Regions from separate parts of the Methylotuvimicrobium sp. KM2 genome, predicted to be linked through region 2. Evidence: predicted binding sites of a transcription regulator. Region 2 holds the regulator's gene; the other holds the start of a gene.
What was found. Region 2 encodes HrcA, which represses chaperone genes, less so after heat shock. Its sites were predicted from a motif close to TNTTAGCACTCNNNNNNNNNGAGTGCTAANA; they were not measured.
Positions count from the first base shown of each region.

Region 1 (3,191 bases), 480 kb from region 2:
AGTATTGTCTTTAGTGACTTGAACTTTTTTCGCTGTGCCCAAAAGATCCAATTCAGCTTTTTCCAAAGACAGACCGACTTCTTCCGAAATCACGGTGCCGCCAGTCAAAATCGCGATGTCTTCAAGCATCGCTTTACGACGATCGCCGAAGCCAGGCGCTTTAACCGCAGCGACTTTAACGATACCGCGCAGATTGTTGACAACCAGAGTCGCCAGCGCTTCGCCTTCGACGTCTTCGGCAACAATCAACAACGGACGGCCTGATTTGGCAACACCTTCCAGTACCGGCAACAAATCACGAATGTTGGAGATTTTTTTGTCGTACAGCAGGATGAACGGATTTTCCAATTCGGCGCTCATGCTGTCTTGATTGTTGATGAAGTAAGGAGACAGGTAACCGCGATCGAACTGCATCCCTTCGACAACATCCAGTTGGTTGTCCAAACCTGAACCTTCTTCGACGGTGATGACACCTTCTTTACCGACTTTTTCCATCGCTTCGGCGATGATTTGACCAACAGACTCGTCGGAGTTGGCGGAGATCGTGCCGACTTGCGCAATCGCTTTGCTGTCTGTGCAAGGCGTTGCTGCCGCTTCGATGGCTTTGACCGCTGTAGTCACGGCTAAGTCGATGCCTCTCTTTAAGTCCATCGGGTTCATACCGGCTGCAACGGCCTTCAAGCCCTCGTTAACGATGGATTGAGCCAGAACGGTCGCAGTCGTGGTACCGTCACCGGCAACGTCGGATGTATGAGACGCGACTTCTTTAACCATTTGCGCGCCCATGTTTTCGAATTTGTCTTGCAACTCGATTTCTTTCGCAACCGAGACGCCGTCTTTGGTGATGGTCGGTGCGCCGAAGCTTTTATCCAAAACCGCATTACGGCCTTTAGGCCCCAAAGTAACTTTTACCGCATTCGCTAAAATATTGACACCTGCAACCATCAGGGTACGTGCGTCACTACCGAATTTAACTTCTTTTGCTGCCATGTTTATTCCTAGATTCTGTGGTTAATGTTAAATACTTAATCAGTTAAAAGAGACCGTTAGCTCAGAACAGCCATGATGTCTTCTTCGCGCATCACAACGACTTCTTCACCGTCGATTTTGACTTCGCTACCTGAATATTTACCAAATAACACTTTATCGCCGACTTTAACTTCTAACGCACGGACTTGACCGTTATCGAGCGCTTTACCGGTTCCTACCGCTAAAACTTCACCTTGACTCGGTTTTTCGGCGGCAGAACCAGGCAATACGATACCGCCGGCGGTTTTGGTTTCTTCTTCAACACGTTTGATAATTACTCTGTCGTGTAAAGGGCGTATTTTCATCAATATCTCCTAATCGATATAAACAATAAAGTGGATTATTAGCACTCGCTAGTAATGAGTGCTAATAATAATCAGCTTTTGCAGTCTGTCAAGTTCTTTGGCATCATTCGCACCTAAATTGATATTTATCCTAAAAATATGAAAGACGACCAACTATTACGCTACAGCCGGCAAATCATGCTGCCGCAAATCGATATCGAAGGCCAGCAACAATTGCTTGGCGCACACGTCTTGATCGTCGGTGCGGGCGGCCTTGGCTCACCGGCTTCGATCTATCTCACGGCAGCCGGTGTCGGACAAATCACTATTTACGATGACGACACAGTCGACCTTTCGAACCTACAGCGACAAATCGCTCACTACACCGACGATATTGGGACGGACAAAGTAATTTCAACCCAAAAGACCTTAAAAAAATTAAATCCGGATACTCAAGTTAATATTTTCAAGCAGCGCTTGACCGGAATCGCGCTCGACAAAACCGTAGAAAAAGCCGATATCGTCCTTGATTGTAGCGATAATTTTTCGACCCGATTCGCGATTAACAGCGCCTGTGTCAAACACCAAACACCATTGGTATCCGGAGCCGCGATACGATTTGAAGGCCAAGTATCGGTTTTTACACCGGGATTACATGACAGCCCTTGTTACAACTGCTTGTACTCGGACACGGGAGAAGAGATGCAGAATTGCGCAACCAACGGCGTTATTGCGCCCATTACCGGCATTATTGGCTGCATTCAAGCGCTTGAGGCAATTAAGTTAATTACCGGCGCCGGCGAAACGCTAACCGGGCGATTATTATTACTGGACGGTTTGACGATGGAATGGAACAGCATGAAATTAAGAAAAAACCCGAAATGCCCTACCTGCGGAAAATAGATCGATAAAATCACCCGAATTGCACTCTTTTACCGGTTGTTGAAGTTTTTTCCACAACAACGAGATGATTCGGCGGGATACCCAAGCCTCTTCTTGCCGAATAACCTTGACCGCCTTATTAAAAAACCTTGTCAAATCGGCAAACGGTAAATACCCCCTGGCTCCCGAAACCAAGCAATCGATGACCTCACGATCGGTCAACTCAGGTGCGACCAAAATTATTTTGCTATCGGGACTCGCCGCATTTAATAACGCAATATATTCGGCGGTTTGCTGTTCGCGAAGTTCATAGCGAAGCACAACGACAAGCGGCTTGTATCTTTCAACCGCGATCAAGGCCTTTATTTCGTCATGATCGACTCGTATTTTTAGGCTCGGATCGTCGATGAACCGCAGAATGTCTTCGTCATTATCAATTATTTGCAAATCTATCATAAATTTACCGATCGTTTAAGTTTTAAGTTTCCGATTTTCAAAAAGCCAATTCCACCCCTCTGTGTTTATTTGAGTCAAAATCATCCACGTTTTCAACTTAGAAAAGAGTCTAGTCTGTTTTGCGTAATTGTTAACTGTACCGAAGTACTATATTGCTCAACCTACTCCCTTTTGACCGAAAAAGCGTATAAGAACGAGAAGGTGTGGGGTATGCCTAGCGAGGATGTCGGCGGCAGGGAGCCGCCGTCAAGCCCCCATGGACGGGTTCACGGCGCTCCTCGATAGGCATACCCCATACCCAACAAAGTTGAACGATTCTTCAGTAAGAAGGGAGTAGATCACTCTTCAACAATCTGCACTCGCTGAGTAATGCCGCAAACCAGTGTGTAGGGGATGGTTCCCGACCAAGACGCCACCTCTTCGATCGGCAATCCGCCTCCCCATAGCGTCACCGGATCACCCGGCTTGGCATCGTCTTGTCCGCTCAAATCGACCGTGATCATATCCATCGATACCCTACCGATCATCGCGACGCGCTTG
Region 1 covers NZ_CP150634.1:3,071,807-3,074,997, forward strand. The annotation lists gene groL (chaperonin GroEL) at 1-990, opposite strand, end outside; gene groES (co-chaperone GroES) at 1,047-1,334, opposite strand; gene moeB (molybdopterin-synthase adenylyltransferase MoeB) at 1,473-2,216, shown strand; gene WJM45_RS12875 (DNA-binding response regulator) at 2,178-2,651, opposite strand; gene alr (alanine racemase) at 2,990-3,191, opposite strand, start outside.
Region 1: groES (co-chaperone GroES) is a predicted target of HrcA. The motif match lies at 1,371-1,401, and genes of this name have one in related genera.

Region 2 (3,191 bases):
CGAGCACAGCCACGCAAGAATTCGTGGTTCCTAAATCTATTCCGATTATTTTAGCCATTGATTGCTCCAGACTTGAGAGTGTATTTAAAAAATTAGTCGATTACGATATGGGGGCAGTTTTAATGTGTTCAAGCCTGTTCATCGATTTTTGGTGTTTCTTGCGGAGGATTGTCTTCAGCTTTGGCGACAACAACCATTGCCGGACGCAACAATCGCCCATTCAATACATAGCCTTTTTGAAATACATTAATAACCGAGTTCGGTTCGGCATCTGCAGATGGCTGCATAGCCATCGCCTGGTGCAACTCAGGATCAAAGGGTTGCCCAAGCGGATTAACCGCTTCAATATTGAATTTAGAAAAAACGGCTTCGAATTGTTTTAATGTCAATTCGCTGCCTTCTCGAAACTTTTGCACTTCCGGGCTATCGCCGATAGCGGCTTGCAAACCAAGCTCTAAACTATCGACAACAGTCAACAGCTCTTTGGCAAAATTTTCCAACGCAAACTTATGAGCGTTTTCCAAATCCTTTTGGGTTCTTCTTTTCAGATTTTCCATTTCCGCTTGTATGCGCAGAACTTTATCCCAATTTTCCGTAGCCTTTTGTTCGGTCTTTTCGAGCTTTTTCGATAACTCTTCGATATCAACCTTTTCAGCCGTCTGCGGCTGGCTATTTTCGTCTATATTGTTATCTAGCTGCGCATCGGCGTTTTGCTCCAAAATAGTTTCGGTTTGCTCGTCCGCTGCCTTTTCGGGCAACTCCTGCTCGTTACTCATTATTAAACTCCGGTTTAAATAAAAAAACGGTCCGCATCCACGGAAAAACTCTATTTCAAGAAATGTGGGGCTTATGTTTTGGGATTCAAGGCCGCGCCTAATAATTTTGCCGTTACATCGACAAAAGGAATCACTCTTTCATAAGCCATTCGGGTGGGTCCTATTACGCCTAAAACTCCGACTACTTGTTCGTTAATCGAGTACGGCGCGGTAACCAGGCTGCATTGTTCGAATGCGTGATAACCGGACTCTTCACCGATAAAAATTTGTACGCCTTCGGCATTTAAGCATTGATCAAGTAGATGGATAACACCTCGTTTTTGACTGAAAGCATCAAATAATTCCTTGAGCCTCTCCATGTCCGATAATTCGGAAAAACCCATTAGATTCGTCTCGCCGCTTAACACATAATCTTCATCCGACTTTCCGGGATCGAGTGCCAACTTAGCCATTTGCACCGCGTCCAACATTTCCCGATTCATTTGTTCTTGGGCGTCTTTGAGCTCTTTCAGCACGGCCTTTCTGACTGCGGCTAGGCTCAATCCGGAATAAACGGAATTTAAATAATTGGCGGCTTGCTGCAATTGAGCAGGGGTGAATTGCTTTGATGTATGGAGGATTTTATTATGCACTTCCTGTTCATTAGTCACGAAAATGACCAATACGCGGGTATTGGATAACGGCAAAAACTCGATATGGCGTAAACTGACCAGTTCGCGCTTGGGTAATGTCACGACACCGGCCATCCTCGTGACGTCGGATAATATTCTCGATGCCACCCCGATGACATCATTGACGTTATCTTTAACAATTAAATTTTTGCGCAAGAGTTTAAGTTCTTCCGAGTTCAGAGGCTTTACCGTGAGCAGCGAATCGATAAACAAACGATAGCCACTAACGGTCGGCACCCGGCCTGCACTGGTGTGCGGAGAACGAATCAATCCCATGTCCTCCAGATCGGCCATGACATTACGAATCGTTGCGGGACTCAATTTTAATTCGGTATCCTTAGATAATGCGCGCGAACCTACCGGTTGTCCGTCTTGGATATAACGTTCAACCAATGCTTTCAATAATTGCAGCGATCTTTCGTTCAACACCTGATTATTATTCACATTAAACCCTCTAGCTTATTAGCACTCTACCTCATCGAGTGCCAGCGGCGCAAATTAGCAGTTCACTCTCCGCTTGTCAATACCAGCAAATACAATAAAAACACCTACTTAGCATAACTCGCGTAATATTCCCCATCACAACCCACACCACACCCCATAAGCGCCAACTTAGTGCCTATTCTATGGTGCGTTTATGGCTTTATTCGTCATATCGGTATGGGTTGTCGATAGGATGTGGTGCTACGCATTGCCATCCGTGGCCCTGGATTCCGCCAATCCCTGGCGGAATGACGAGTTCCTTCCTTAAGTTGGCGCTTATGACACCACACCCTCCCCCTTGCCCCTTTCACCTTTCATCTTTCATCTTTCATCTTTCCCCTTATCCCTTGACTTATTGAGTATAATTCGATCAAATCCTTTCTTAAATTAACGACAATGCACAGCTCATTCAAAACCATCGGCATTATCGGTAAAGCCAGCGACCCCGGTATTGCCGAAACTTTAGCGATTCTTTACCGTTACCTTAAACAGCACGCCTATGCCGTCATAGTAGACCGCTTGAGCGCTCAATTTTTAACGGAATCCGACGTTGAAAGTTCGGCCATCGAGACTATCGGGCAGCACTGCGACCTAATTATCGCCGCAGGTGGCGACGGTACGTTTTTATCCGCCGCGCGTGCAATCGCCCAATACGATATTCCACTGGTCGGGATCAATTTGGGGCGCCTCGGGTTTCTGGTCGACATTTCGCCGTATGAATTATTACCCAAAATCAACAACATTTTAACCGGCCAATATAGCGAAGAAAGGCGCTATTTATTGCGAACAAAAATCATACGCGACCACCGCGTCTTTAACGAGCAGACTGCCGTTAACGAAGTCGTCGTGCATCGCTGGGTAACGCCTAGTATGATAGAAATCGTCACTCGCATTAACGGCGTCTATCTAAACTCTCAGCGTTCAGACGGCATGATCGTCTCTACCCCAACCGGTTCGACTGCTTATTCGTTGTCGGCGGGCGGACCGATTTTGCATCCCTCTCTGAATGCCTTGGTTTTGGTACCGCTTAATCCTCATACGCTATCGAATCGCCCAATCGTTATCGACGATACGTCCGAAATCGAAATTAGTTTCTGTCAAACCAAACAAATCAATGCTTTGGTCACCTGCGATCATCTTGAAATACCCGAAGTATTGATCAGTGATAAAATTTTGATAAAAAAAGACCCGAAACCGATTAGAATTCTCCATCCCGAAGGACACGATTTTTTTGAAATCCTCAGAAAAAAACTCAACTGGA
Region 2 covers NZ_CP150634.1:2,591,520-2,594,710, forward strand. The annotation lists gene dnaK (molecular chaperone DnaK) at 1-58, opposite strand, end outside; gene grpE (nucleotide exchange factor GrpE) at 129-776, opposite strand; gene hrcA (heat-inducible transcriptional repressor HrcA) at 848-1,891, opposite strand; gene WJM45_RS11000 (NAD(+) kinase) at 2,327-3,191, shown strand, end outside.